DNA from 2 places in the Sphaerisporangium rubeum genome. Region 1 is predicted to be linked to the other one. Evidence: predicted binding sites of a transcription regulator. Region 1 holds the regulator's gene; the other holds the start of a gene.
What was found. Region 1 encodes HrcA, which represses chaperone genes, less so after heat shock. Its sites were predicted from a motif close to TTGGCACTCTCNNNNNGAGAGTGCCAA; they were not measured.

Region 1 (7,335 bases):
GTCCAGTACGACACCGACCCGCCTGAGGAGTCGAGCACGAGCAGGCCGCCGAACGTCCTGCCGCCGACCACAGGCGGCTCGGCGCGTCCTCTCCCCACGGCTCCCACGCCGACCGGCAGCACCACACCGCTGCCGAAGCCGAGCACCGTGCCCTCGCCGGGCACCGACTGCGCGTCCGGGGCCCCGGCGGACGCGCCGCCGTGCCCCGCACCCTCGGAGTCGGACGCCGACCCCGAGGGCCGCACCACCGAGCCCAAGCCGAGGCCCACCCAGACCAAGACCCCGACCAAGGCCCCCACCCCCGCCACGCCGGCCGAGCCCACCCCCACGGCCGCCGAGCCGACCGCGACGGCCAGCATCACCCCGCAGACGCACAGCGAGGGACCGTCCGACGCACCACCCGCGCTGGACCAGTCGTCCAGCTCCGGCTGAGCCCCAGCCGGCGCAGGACCGGTCCCTCAGGGGACCGCGACGCGGGGTGAACCCGGTGTGCCGCCGGTCACCACCGGCCCGTGCGGGCCAGCAGCACCGCCGCGGCCGCGACCCCGGCGGTGGACGTGCGCAGGATCGTGGGGCCGAGCAGCACGCCGGCCGCTCCGGCCTCCGTGAACTGGCGGAGCTCGTCGTCGGCGACGCCTCCCTCGGGACCCACCACGACGACGATGTCACCGCCGGTCGCCAGAGGCAGGCGGGAGAGCGGCTCAGCGGCGTCCTCGTGCAGCACGACGGCCGTGGCCGCGCCGCGCAGGAGCTCGGCCACCTTCGCGGTGGTGGCCTGCTCGGTCACCTCAGGGAGCCGGAACCGGCGGGCCTGCTTGCCGGCCTCTCTCGCGGCGGACCGCCAGCGGGCCAGGGACTTCGCCGCGCGGTCCCCCTTCCACACGGTGACGCACCGCGACGCGGCCCACGGCACGATGACGTCCACCCCGGCCTCGGTCATCATCTCGACCGCCAGCTCACCCCGGTCCCCTTTGGGAAGAGCCTGCACCACCACCAGTCGCGGCACGGCCGGCGGCACGACCCGGCGCGCCAGCACGGCCACCCGCAACGCGTCCCGGCCGGCGAACCGCACCTCGCCTTCGGCCACCGCGCCGGCGCCGTCGGTCAGGTCGACCCTCTCCCCCACCCGCAGCCGCCGCACGGCGGCGGCGTGCCGGCCCTCGGGGCCGTCCAGCAGGATCTCGTCGCCGGAAAGGTCGTCCGCGAGGAAGACAGGAACACTCACCCGTGAAACCTTAGTCACCCGCCGAGGTGACCGTGGAACGCTCGCGGCCGGGGATCAGCGGCCGTTGAACGCGTCACGGAGGCGGGAGAAAAAACCCTGTTGGCCCGGGGCGAACTTGCCGGGGGGCCGTTCCTCGCCGCGCAGCTTGGAAAGCTCCTTGAGCAGTTCCTCCTGCGCGGGGTCGAGGCGGGTCGGGGTCTCCACGTTGAAGTGGATCAGCAGGTCGCCTCGGCCGCTCTCGTTGAGGTGCTGCACGCCGCGGCTGTACAGGGGGATGACCTGGCCGGACTGCGTGCCGGGCCGGACGTCGATCTCCTCGGCGCCGTCGAGCGTCTCGACGGTGAGGATGGTGCCGAGGGCCGCGGCGGTCATCGGGATCTGCACGGTGCAGTGCAGGTCGTCGCCGCGCCGCTCGAAGATCTGGTGGGGCCGCTCGACGATCTCAAGGAACAGGTCGCCGGGGGGGCCGCCACCGGGGCCGATCTCCCCCTCGCCGGCGAGCTGGATGTGGGTGCCGTCCTCGACCCCCGCGGGGATGCGGACCTTGATGGTGCGGCGCGTGCGCACCCGGCCGTCACCGGAGCACTCCTGACAGGGGTGCTGGATGACCGAGCCGAAGCCGCCGCACTGGGGGCAGGGCCGCGCCGTCATGACCTGGCCGAGGAACGAACGGGTCACCTGGGAGATCTCACCCCGGCCGTGACACATGTCACAGGTGTCGGGGTGGGTGCCTGAGGCGGCGCCTGAGCCGTGGCAGACCTCGCACAGCACGGCGGTGTCGACGACCAGCTCACGGGTGGTGCCGAACGCCGACTCCGCGAGGTCGAGCTCGACGCGGATGGTGGCGTTGCGGCCCCGCCGCGCACGCGAGCGCGGCCCGCGCGCCGCGGCGCCGCCGCCGAAGAACGCGTCCATGATGTCGCTGAAGGGGAATCCCGCGCCGAACCCGGCACCCGCACCCCCCGCGCCGCCGCCACCACCGAACGGGTCGGCGCCGAGATCGAACATCTGGCGCTTGTTGGGGTCGGACAGGACCTCGTACGCCTGGTTGATCTCCTTGAAACGCTCCTGCGTCTCAGGGTCGGGGTTCAGGTCGGGGTGCAGTTCGCGCGCGAGACGGCGGTACGCCTTCTTGATCTCGTCCTGGCCCGCGTCACGGCGGACGCCGAGAATGGCGTAGTAGTCGCGCGCCACTAGGACCCCGCCAGAATCTGGCCGACATAGCGTGCCACTGCGCGCACCGCTCCCATGGTCACCGGGTAGTCCATTCGCGTCGGGCCCAGCACTCCGAGCCGGGCCAGTTCATTGTCGCCCGAACCGTATCCGGCGGCGACGATGGAAGTGCCGTGAAGGCCGGAATAGGGGTTCTCCGACCCGATACGCACCGTGACAGGGGAGCCGCCGGCCTCCCCGAGCAGCCGCATCAGCACGACCTGTTCCTCCAGCGCCTCCAGCACGTCGCGCAGGCCGACGGTGAAGTCGGCCGTGAGGTTGGCCGTGCCGGCGAAGACGATCTTCTCCTCGTGCCGGTCGACCAGCGTTTCCAGCAGGACGGAGGTTATCGTGCCCGCCATCGGCCGGTCGTCCTCGGGGAGACGCTCGTGCATGTCGGCCACCGTCTCGGGGACCTGGCTCAGCGCGCAGCCGTCCAGGCCGGCGTTGAGCACGGCCCGCAGGTGGGCGATGCGGTCGTCCTCCACGACGTCGGGGAGGTCCACGACCCGCTGCTCGACCCGGCCGGTGTTGGTGATCAGGACCAGCATGATGCGCCGCTCCGACAGCGGCACCAGCTCGACGTGGCGCACCGTGGAGCGGATCAGCGACGGGTACTGCACCACCGCGACCTGCCGGGTGAGCTGCGCCAGCAACCGCACCGTGCGCGTGACGACGTCGTCGAGGTCGACCGCGCCGGCGAGGAACGTCTCGATGGCGCGGCGCTCGGCCGCCGACAGCGGCTTGATCTGCGACAGCCGGTCGACGAACAGCCGGTAGCCCTTGTCGGTCGGCACCCGGCCCGCGCTGGTGTGCGGCTGCGCGATGTACCCCTGCTCCTCCAGCACCGCCATGTCGTTGCGCACCGTGGCAGGCGAGACGCCGAGATTGTGCCGTTCGGCCAGCGCCTTGGACCCGACGGGTTCGTTGGTGGACACGTAGTCCTCGACGACGGCGCGCAGTACGGCCAGCTTGCGATCATCGAGCAACGTGCTCACCTCCTGCCTGCTTTGCGTGCCTGCGTGAACGCGGTCCTGGCACTCAGTGTTCCCGAGTGCCAAGTGTACGGCTCCCGCAGGCACGGTGCGATAACCCGCGGGGCACAGCACGGGTGCGGCCGCTACAAGCGGGTTGCTATCGACCGGCAAGTGACATGGTCCACACTTCTCGCATGACCGAGAACACCCCCCGGCCCGAGGACGCGACATCGCGCATCGCGCGTCCCTACCCCTTCGGCGAGCAGGCCGCCCCCGGCTCGTCCCCTCACGGTGCCCAGGGAACCCCTTCTTACGGCGCTCAGGCGAGCGGCCCCGGTGACCGTCCGCCCTTCGGCTCCCCCTCAGGCGGGCAGAACTACCCGCCGCCTCCCGGCGGCCAGGGACCGTACGGTCCCCCTCCCGGCCAGGGCCACGGCGGCCCCGGTGGCGGGTACGGTGGCGGGTACGGCAACCCCCAGCAGGGGTACGGGCCCCCGCCGGGCGGCCAGGGTTACTCCCCGCCTCCCGGCCAGGGCTACGGCGGCCCGTCCTACGGCGCGAACCCCCCCGGCTACGGCACTCCCCCGCCGGCCAAGGGTCAGGTCCGTCCGAGACTGTTGTGGGTCTTCCTGGCGTGGATCATCGCGGTGGTCTGCGTCGGCATCGGCTTCGCCGGTTTCGCCGGCGGCCTGTTCAAGACCCTCGGCGACGCGGCGCCGTCCAAGACCTTCCAGAGCGGTGGCAGCGTGGTCGCCACGGTGGACCCCGCGCAGAAGCCCGCTCTGTACGCCTCGGCGTCCGGTCCCGCCAACGTGACGTGCGTCGCGGAGAACGCCGCCGACGGCCGCAAGGCCAAGCTGACCAACCCGTCGACCTCGCAGACCATCACGGCCGACGGCCGCGTGTGGGAACTGCTGTTCAACATCGGCGTCCCCGCCGCCGGCGACTACAAGTTCACGTGCCAGGCCGAGGAAGGCCAGCAGGTCGTGTTCGGCGTCGGCCGCTCGCTCACGGCGAACACCGGCGCGCTGGCCGGCGGAGTGGCCGCGTTGTTCCTGGTGCCGCTGATCGGCTTCCTGTTCGCCTTGATCGTCACCATCGTGGTGCTGGTGCGCCGCAGCCGGTTCCGCAAGCGCCTGGCGCCGAGCGCGCCGTACGGCGGCGGGTGGCAGGCCCCGCCTGGCGCCTGAGCTTGCTAGCGTGCCCTGCTATGCGGGACTACGGACGGGATGTGCTGGCCGGCGGCCGGTGGAGAAGGCCGCGGGCCGAGATCCCGCGCGTCCCCGCCGAGCCGGGCCTGGTCGTGGAGGACGCGAACGGCGCCGGGGACGGTTTCTGCGGCGCCGTGGTGGCATGTGACAAGGAAGCCGTCACCCTGGAGGACCGCTTCGGGAGGCGTCGCGTCTTCCCGCTGGCCCCCGCCGCGTTCCTGCTCGACGGCAGGCCGGTGACGCTGGTGCGACCCGAGGGCCAGGCGGCGCGCACCCCCGGTCGCAGTGCGTCCGGGTCCGTCGCCGTGACGGGCCTGCGCGCGCGGGTCGCGCGGGAGAGCCGCATCTACGTCGAGGGCCTGCACGACGCGGCCCTCGTGGAGAAGATCTGGGGCCACGACCTGCGGGTCGAAGGCGTCGTCGTCGAGTACCTCGAAGGCGTGGACGACCTGCCGGCGATCGTCGAGGAGTTCGCCCCCGGCCCCGGCCGGCGCCTCGGCGTCCTGGTCGACCACCTGGTCCCCGGCTCCAAGGAGAGCCGCATCGCCGCACAGGTGTCCTCCCCCCAGGTCCTGATCACCGGCCACCCCTTCGTGGACATCTGGCAGGCCGTGAAACCGTCCGTCCTCGGTATCCCCGCCTGGCCAGACGTGCCTCGCGGCGTACCGTGGAAGGAAGGTGTGCTCGACGCGCTCGGCTGGCGCCTGACCCCGCCGGACGCCTGGCGCCGCATCCTCGGGTCGGTCCGCACCTACACCGACCTCGAGCCCCAACTCCTCGGCCGCGTCGAGGAACTGATCGACTTCGTGACCACCGAGGAGCACTCATGACCACTCCACCCGACCCGGCCGACGAAACCCGCCAGGCCCCCCGCCCCTCCTTCGACCCGCCCTCCGGCCCCCACGGCACCCCCCAGGACCAACCCCAGCACCACACCCCCGCCGACTCCGGCCGTCCCCACGCCACCCCCGCCTACGGCCCGCCATCCCAGCCGTACACCACCCCCACCCACGACCAGCCCTCCTACAACCACCCCGGCCCCGCGCCGTCCGACCACGGCACCCCACAGGACCACGGCCAACCGGCTTACGGCCAGCACGGCTACGGACAACCCGGCTACGGACAGCCCGGTTATGGCCAGCCCGGCTACGGACAAGCTGGTTACAGCCAACCTGGCTACGGACAACCCGGCTACGGCCCTGGCTACGGACAGCCCGGCTACGGCCCCGGCTACGCCAACCCGGCGTACGGCCAGCCGCACGTCCCCGGCCGCTACGGCCCGCGTCCCGGCACCGACGACACCACGATGGCGATGCTCGCGCACCTGCTGGGCCTGCTCACCTCGTTCATCGGCCCCCTCATCCTCTACGTCACCAAGAAGGACGAGTCCCCCTACGTCCGCGACCAGGCCGCCGAGGCCCTGAACTTCCAGATCACCCTGGTCATCGCCTACGTCGTCTGCTTCGTCCTGTCGTTCCTGATCATCGGCCTCATCCTCTTCCCGGTCCTGTGGATCGGCTCCCTGATCATCATGATCATGGCCTCGGTCGCCGCCAACCGGGGAGAGAACTACCGCTATCCACTGAACATCCGGTTCGTCTCCTGACGACAGGCCTTTCGTGATCGGTGACGGACTCAGCCAAGTGCGAGAGGCCCCGGCCATCGGTCGCCGCGGTATCAGGTCAGGTCGCGGATCACGGCGTCCGCGAGGAGGCGGCCCTTCAGGGTGAGGACGGCGCGGCCCTTGGTGAACGGGGCCGGGTCGAGGAGGCCGGTGGCGAGGGCTCTGGCGGCGGCGGGGCGGGACGGGGGTGGGATGTCGGAGAGGGGGTAGCCGGAGCTCAGGCGGAGTTCGAGCATCAGGCGTTCGAGGTGGCGGTCGGCGGGGGTGAGGTGTTCGCGGGCCTGGCCGGGGGAGGTGCCGGCGGCGAGGCGTGCGGCGTAGGGGGTGGGGTGTTTGACGTTCCACCAGCGGACGCCGTCGATGTGGCTGTGCGCGCCGGGGCCGACACCCCACCAGTCGCCGCCGGTCCAGTACAGGAGGTTGTGGCGGCAGCGGGACGCCTCGGAGGTGGCCCAGTTGGAGACCTCGTACCAGTCGTAGCCGGCGGCCGACAGCAGGGTGTCGGCCGCGGTGTAGCGGTCGGCGGCGAGGTCGTCGTCGGGCATGGGGAGCTCGCCGCGGCGGATGCGTGCGGCGAGGCGGGTGCCGTCCTCGACGATCAGGGAGTAGGCGGAGATGTGATCGGGAGCGGCCTCGACGGCGGCGGTCAGGGAGTCGCGCCAGTCGCCGGCGGTCTCGCCGGGTGTGCCGTAGATGAGGTCGAGGCTGATGTGCTCGAAGCCGGCGGCACGGGCCTCGTGGACGGCCGCGGCGGGACGGCCGGGGGTGTGGCGGCGGTCGAGCACGGCGAGGACGTGGGGTGCGGCGCTCTGCATGCCGAAGCTGACGCGGGTGAAGCCGCCGGCGCGGAGCTCGGCCAGCGCGGTCGGGGTGACGGACTCGGGGTTGGCCTCGGTGGTGACCTCGGCGTCCGGCGCGAGGCCGAACTCGGTGTCGACGGCGCGCAGGACGGAGACCAGGTCGGCCGCGGGGAGCAGGGTGGGGGTGCCGCCGCCGAAGAACACCGTGCTCACCGGCATGTCGGCGTCGCCGAGCACGCGGCGGGCCAGGCGGATCTCCTCGATCGCGGTGGCCGCGTAACCTGCT
Region 2 (7,335 bases), 3.8 Mb from region 1:
CGCTCGACGTCGGCGAGCGTGTCGTCAGGCGCGCACGTCACGGGGTTGGTGACCATGCCGGCCTCGGAGCGCTTCACCAGGTCGGCCTGCTGCGCCTGGTCCTCGATCGACAGGTTGCGGTGCAGGATGCCGATGCCGCCCTGCCTGGCCATGGCCACCGCCATGCGGGCCTCGGTGACCGTGTCCATCGCGGCCGAGACCAGCGGGACCCGTAGCGTGATCGAGCGCGACAGGCGGGTGGTGGTGTCCGCGTCCCCGGGGTTGAGATCGGAGTACGCGGGCACAAGGAGCACGTCGTCGAACGTCAGTCCCTGCTCGGTGAACCTGGCCACCTGTCACCCCACTTTTGCCCATGGCGCTCTCAAAACCGGGAAAGGCGCCGGCCCCGGGCCACCAGTTTAGTGGCCCCCAGGTCAGGAGCCCGTCCCGCCGGTGGACGGCGGGACGGCGACACGCGATGGGATGTCCGCTTACCGGCACTTTCTCTCACCAGGACAACCAAGGGTCATAAGGTGGAATGCGTGCTGGAAGATGTCCCCCGCGATCCGTTCGCGGACGACCCGAACGACCCCACGGCGGTGCTCGGCGAGTCCGCCCCCTGCGAGCCGCTGACCTTGGCGGAGCGCGAGGAGGCCCTCACCGACCTCGCCGACGTCGAGGTCTTTCGCTCGCTGCTCGAACCGCGGGGCATCCTCGGCCTGTGCCTGGACTGCCCTGAATGCGGTGAACAACACTACTTCGGGTGGGATCTCCTGCGGGGGAACCTGCGCCAGATGATCAACCACGGACGGCCCCAGGTCCACGAGCCGGCCTTCGAGCCCGACCCGGCCCACTACGTGAGCTGGGAATACGCGCGAGGCTACGTCGACGGCGTGATCGACACCGAGGAGAGCCGCTGATCGACGTCCTCGGTGAGCGCGCGCAGCAGGCGCACGGCGGCGTCACCGCCGTCCGGCGCCGGCTCCCGGCGCGCCAGCGCGTCGAGCACATCATCCGTCCGGAGCACCGCCGGGTCGGCCTCCGGCCCGTGCCTGCGCACCCGGCGTGCCGGCCGCAGAGAGGTCAAGCTATCGACTCCAGCTCGGCCATCGCACGCAACCTGGCCAGGGCCCGATGCTGAGCGACGCGAACCGCACCTGGTGACATACCGAGTACGTTACCCGTCTCCTCCGCCGACAGTCCTGACACCACGCGCAAGATGATCAGCTCACGCTGGTTGTCGGGAAGGCGGGACAGCAGCGCTCGCGCGTGCTCGGCCTCGATGTACCGCACCACGGTCTCCTCCGGCCCCGGCCCCTGGTCGGGACCGTCCGGCAGGTCCTGGGTCGGCACGGCGGACCGCACCGAGCTGCGCAGCGCGTCCGCCACCTTGTGCGAGGCGATGCCGAAGACGAACGACGCGAACGGCCGGCCCATGTCCCGGTAACGCGGCAGCGCGGCCAGGACCGCGATGCACACCTCCTGGGCCACGTCGTCGGCTATGTGGTAATGACCGGAGACCCGGCCGAGCCTGGCGCGGCAATAGCGCACCACCATGGGCCGCAAGCGGCCCAGCAATGATTCGATCGCGCTGCGATCCCCCTGCACGGCAAGGCTCGTCAGATCCCTGAGGTCGGACTCATCCGATCTCGTCGCAAGCCTTACCCCGGCCTTGGCGTCGGCGACGCATCCCTCGGTCACGTTACGCATGATGCCCGCCACGATCGCGCATGTCGTCATAGTGAATGGATACGGATTGGTCACATTGACGCTTCGATAACCGAGGGTAATCAAGCGAACACAGGTACGTTTCCCCATTTCGCAGGCGTACCCGAATTCGCGGGTATTTGTTAGATGTCGCCCCCAGAGGGGAAGGATGAGGTTGACGTCCGCCCGACGCGCCGGCACGCCGATCGGTTTACCGTGCCGCCAAATCACGGCCGGAAAAATCTTTTCCGCGAAATAGCCACGGCCCGTGCCTCGTCGCGAGGCACGGGCCGTGGTGTCGAACCGTGAAGCGGGCCGATGGCCCTGTGCGGGACCGCGTCAGTGACCGTGACCGTGACCGTGGCCCTGGCCCGCGGCGGCCGGAGCCTCCTCCTCGGGCTTGTCCACGACGAGCGCCTCGGTGGTGAGCAGCATCCCCGCGATGGAGGCGGCGTTCTGCACCGCCGAGCGGGTGACCTTCACCGGGTCGATGACACCCTCGGCGACCAGGTCGCCGTACTGGCCGGTGGCGGCGTTGAGGCCGTGACCGGCCGGCAGGTCGCTGATCTTGGAGGTGATGACGTAGCCCTCCAGACCGGCGTTCTCGGCGATCCAGCGGGCCGGCTCCACCAGCGCACGACGGACGATGGAGACACCGGTGGCCTCGTCGCCGGACAGACCGAGGTCGTCCAGCTCCTTGGACAGGTGCACCAGCGCCGAGCCGCCGCCGGAGACGATGCCCTCCTCGATCGCGGCGCGGGTGGCCGAGATCGCGTCCTCAAGGCGGTGCTTCTTCTCCTTCAGCTCCACCTCGGTGGCCGCGCCGACGCGCAGGATGCACACGCCGCCGGACAGCTTGGCGAGGCGCTCCTGGAGCTTCTCGCGGTCCCAGTCCGAGTCGGTGTGCTCGATGGCGTACTGGATCTCACGCACGCGGTCGGAGATGGCCTGCGGGTCACCCGCGCCGTCCACGACGGTGGTGTTGTCCTTGTCCACCACGATGCGGCGCGCGGTGCCGAGCACCTCCAGGCCGACGTTCTCCAGCTTGAGGCCGAGTTCCTCGGAGACGACCTGGCCGCCGGTGAGGATGGCCATGTCCTGCAGCATCGCCTTGCGGCGGTCACCGAAGCCGGGGGCCTTGACGGCCACCGAGGTGAACGTGCCGCGGATCTTGTTGGTGACCAGGACGGCCAGGGCCTCGCCCTCGATGTCCTCGGCGACCACGAACAGCGGCTTCTTGGTCTGCGCGACCTTCTCCAGCAGCGGGAGGAACCCGGCGATGGAGGAGATCTTGCCGAGGTGCAGCAGGACGTAGGCGTCCTCCAGCACGGCCTCCATGCGCTCGGGGTCGGTCACCATGTACGGCGACAGGTACCCCTTGTCGAACTGGAGTCCCTCGGTGAACTCCAGCTCCAGGCCCATGGTGTTGGACTCTTCGACGGTGATGACACCGTCCTTGCCCACCTTGTCGAACGCCTCGGCGATCAGCTCGCCGATCTTGGCGTCCTGCGCGGAGATGGTCGCGACGTTCGCGATCTCCTTCTTGTCCTCGACGGTGCGCGCACGCTCAAGCAGGCGGTCGCTCACCGCGCGCGCGGCGACGTCGATGCCGCGCTTGAGGCTCAGCGGCGAGGCGCCGGCGGCGACGTTGCGCAGACCCTCGCGCACCATGGCCTGGGCCAGCACGGTGGCGGTGGTGGTGCCGTCACCCGCGATGTCGTTGGTCTTCGTCGCCACTTCCTTGGCGAGCTGAGCGCCGAGGTTCTCGTACGGCTTCTCGAGCTCGACCTCACGGGCGATGGTGACACCGTCGTTGGTGATGGTGGGGGCACCGAACTTCTTGTCGATGACGACATTCCGCCCGCGCGGCCCGAGGGTCACCTTGACGGCGTCCGCGAGGGCGTTGACGCCGCGCTCGAGCGCGCGGCGTGCGTCCTCGTCGAACTCCAGGATCTTCGGCATTTAAGGTCCTCTCAGCATCAGAGCCCCGGGCCTTCGGTGAAGCACCCGGGGCTTGATACGCGTTTTCTGTAAGGCTCCGTGGAGATGGCCGCTTACGCGCCCGGGGCTTTACTTCTCGATGATCGCGAGAACGTCGCGGGCGGAGAGCACCAGGTACTCCTCGCCGCCGTACTTGACCTCGGTGCCGCCGTACTTGCTGTAGAGGACGACGTCGCCCTCCTTGACGTCGAGCGGGATGCGCTTGTCGCCGTCCTCGTCCCAGTTACCCGGGCCCACCGCGAGGACGCGCCCCTCCTGGGGCTTCTCCTTGGCGGTGTCCGGGATCACCAGACCGGAAGCGGTCGTCTGCTCTGCCTCAAGCGGCTGGACCACGATGCGGTCGCCGAGCGGCTTAACGGGAACCTTGGTGGCGGTCGTCACGATCGGACCTCCCCTTCAGATTTGTGATGACGAGCTGAAGAGGCGACCAGCGGCCTGCCGTCGCGGGTGTCAGACCTGCCTCGTCGCATTTTGTCTTGGCACTCTCCATCGGAGAGTGCCAACACTGAACAGTATGCAAGGCCGCCGACACAGTCAACACGGACAGGCCGTCCCAGGTCAGTCCGCCGAACAGCCCCTAGCGAACAGAACCTTCCTCGGCCGACATGTCCCTTTTCCCAACCTACTCACGCTACCCGCGACCCCCGCCACCGCCACCGCCACCGCCACCGCCACCGCCACCGCCACCGCCACCGCCAGACACAAACACACCATGTCCCTTCCTTGACCCGCTCACGCGATCCCCGCGTGCCGAGATGTTCATCCCTGACCCACTCACCCCACCCCCGCATGCCGACATGTCCACCCCTTACCCACTCACCCCACCCGCACGTGCCGAGATGTTCATCCCTGATCCACTCACCCCATCCCCGCGTGTCGTCTCCATCAGCAGACATGGACTCAACAGGTCCATCCGTGGCCCGCTCCCTCCACCCGCGCGTGCCGACATGTCCCTCCTTGGTCCACTCACCCCACCCACACGTGCCGACATGTCCATCTAAGGCCTCGCCCGCGCCACCCGTAGGTGCCGGTAGCGTCAGCAGGCGTGGATCTCGACGCCTTCCGCGAACTGCTGACCCCGCGCGGCCTGCGCGCGCTGGCGGACGCCGAGCGCGCCGTCGCCGAAGGCGCGGACGCCGTCGCGGCGGCGGTGACGTTGCGCAGGACCTACCCCGCAGGGCTCACCGGCGCCGCACTCACCCAGGCGCGGCTGCGTTCGCGTGCGACGGCGAAGTTCGGCGCCGACGCCGGCGTGATGTATTTCACGCCTGACGGCCTGGAGCAGGCCACCCGCGCCGAGGTCGCGGCCCACCGCGCCGGCCGGTTCGGGCCAGGCGACCGGGTCGCGGACGCCTGCTGCGGCATCGGCGGCGACCTGCTGGCCCTGGCCCGCGCCGGGTGCCGTGTCGACGCGGTGGATCGCGACCCGCTGACCGTGGAGGTCGCTCGCGCCAACGCCGCCGCGCTCGGCCTGTCGGCGCTGGTGACCGTCACCGTGGGGGACGCCGAAGCCGTGGAGCCGGAACGGCACGACGCGCTGTTCGCCGACCCCGCGCGGCGCACCACCGGCAGGCGGGTCTTCGACCCCATGTCCTACTCGCCGCCATGGCCGGATGTCCTGGCTCTGGCGGCGCGCGCACGCGGCGCGTGCCTGAAGGTCGCACCAGGCGTGCCGTACGACGTTTTGCCTGCCGACGCCGAGACCGAGTGGGTCTCCTGGCGCGGCGAGGTCAAGGAGGCCGCCGTCTGGACCGGCGTCCTCGCCACACCGGGGGTGCACCGGCGGGCCACCATGCTGTCGTCCCGGCCTCCAGGACTCTCGTCCGAGCGGCCGGGACTCTCGTCCGAGCGGCCGGGACTCTCGTCCGAGCGGCCGGGACCCTCGTCCGAGCGGCCGGGACCCTCGTCCGAGCGGCCGGGACCCTCGTCCGAGCGGCCGGGACCCTCGTCCGAGCGGCCGGGACCCTCATCTGAGCCGCCGAAGCCGTCATCCGAGCAGCCGGGACCGCCGGCCGCGGCACCTGCGCCGTCCACGTCGTCCACGTCGTCCACGCCGCCTGCGCCGCCGTCCGCGCTGAGTCTCACACCGGACTCCGCGCTCGGGGACCCGCCGGTCGGGCCGGTGGGGCGGTATCTGTACGAACCGGACGGAGCGGCGATCCGCGCGCACCTGGTGGCCGAGGTCGCCGCCTCGGTGGAGGGGCGGCTGCTCGACGCGCGCATCGCGTACATCACCGGGGACGGGCCGGCGGTCACGCCGTGGGCCTCGCGGTACGAGGTGCTGGAAACGCTGCCGTTTTCCCTGAAAAGGCTGCGGGCCGCGCTGCGGGCCCGTGACATCGGCACCGTGACCCTCAAGAAACGCGGCTCCGCGCTGGACATTGAACGCCTTCGCAAGGATTTGCGGCTTTCAGGAAAGAATTCCGGAGTCGTGGCACTCACCCGGATCGGCGATCATCCGTACGCGCTCATCTGCGACCCGGCCTGACCTGCGACGATAGCAAACACGGGCAATTTATCGATAATCACGATGTTTTAAACTCGGCCCGGAAAGAGACGTGCTCAGGCACTACAGTTGGCCCGCGCGGGATTTCATCGACCGTCGTTTCACCCGATTTGTTCGTCGTGCACCCCTTCACCGCCAGGCGTGCGCCGGCGAGCGAAGGAGCCCTCGGTGGACCACTCCAACCACACCCTCCTCCAGGCGGGAAGCCAGACCGCCATCTCCGACCGCATGCGCGAGCTCCTCGCGCGCGCCGCACAGGACCACGTCTACGAGCAGCGCACCCAAGGCGCCGTGCTCGACGAGATCCGCCAGCGGCTGGAAGGCATGGAGTGGGTCCTGCGAGAGGTGCGGGAACGCGAGCTCGGTGGCCTCAGCGGCGCGCTGGAGGACATGGGGGGACGTCTCGGCGAGCTCGCCACCCGTCCCCCCGTGTGGGCCGAGGGCCTCGCGCAGCACGTCGAGATCGTCCGCGACCGGGTGGACGGCGTCGGCAGCCGCCTCGCCGGCCTCGGCGACCGCGTCGAGTCCGTAGGCGACCGCGTCAAACCCGTCTCCGAGCTCCCCGCGCTGTGGACCGACCTGAGCACCGTGCGCGAAGGCGTCGCGGAGGCCCTGAAGCGCATCCAGGCGGTCCTGGACGGCACCCACGGCATGGCGGACCGCATGGCCGAGTTCACCCGCCGCCTGGCCCAGTTCCAGTCCGGCATCGAAGCCGCGGGAGGCCGCTTCACCCGCGTCGACAAGGCCCTGCTCGACCTCACCCAGCGCACCGAACGCGTCGAAGGCTGCGTCCTCGACCTCAGCGAAGGCATGGAGGACACCCTCGCCGCCACCATGGACCGTCTCACGGCCACCATGGAAAAACTCGCCACCGGCCTGGAGGGGGTCACCACCCGCCTCACCGGCACCGAATCCCAGCTCACCACCCGCCTGACCGCCATAGACACCACCCTCACCACCATCACCACCCGCTTAGAAGCCCTCGACTCCCGCCTGACCACCCACACCGACACCACCCACACCCACCTGAAATCCCTCACCTCCTGCCTGGAAGCCACCCGCTCCGCCGCCGAACAAGCCCAAGCGACAGCCGAAACCACCCAGGCCACCGTCCACCACCTCACCACCACAACAGAGGCCGA

Region 2: a site for HrcA is predicted at 4,164-4,190, ahead of groES (co-chaperone GroES). Genes of this name have one in related genera too.

The regions. Positions count from the first base shown of each region.
Region 1 is NZ_JACHIU010000001.1:5,259,458-5,266,792, forward strand. It holds gene BJ992_RS22415 (hypothetical protein) at 1-432, shown strand, start outside; gene BJ992_RS22420 (16S rRNA (uracil(1498)-N(3))-methyltransferase) at 500-1,225, opposite strand; gene dnaJ (molecular chaperone DnaJ) at 1,280-2,419, opposite strand; gene hrcA (heat-inducible transcriptional repressor HrcA) at 2,419-3,426, opposite strand; gene BJ992_RS22435 (hypothetical protein) at 3,609-4,604, shown strand; gene BJ992_RS22440 (DUF3097 domain-containing protein) at 4,625-5,455, shown strand; gene BJ992_RS22445 (DUF4870 domain-containing protein) at 5,452-6,231, shown strand; gene hemW (radical SAM family heme chaperone HemW) at 6,303-7,335, opposite strand, start outside.
Region 2 is NZ_JACHIU010000001.1:1,489,170-1,496,504, reverse strand. It holds gene guaB (IMP dehydrogenase) at 1-332, opposite strand, end outside; gene BJ992_RS06485 (DUF5319 family protein) at 522-899, shown strand; gene BJ992_RS06480 (hypothetical protein) at 860-1,066, opposite strand; gene BJ992_RS06475 (sigma-70 family RNA polymerase sigma factor) at 1,063-1,689, opposite strand; gene groL (chaperonin GroEL) at 2,026-3,648, opposite strand; gene groES (co-chaperone GroES) at 3,757-4,068, opposite strand; gene BJ992_RS32605 (THUMP-like domain-containing protein) at 4,733-6,175, shown strand; gene BJ992_RS06455 (hypothetical protein) at 6,362-7,335, shown strand, end outside.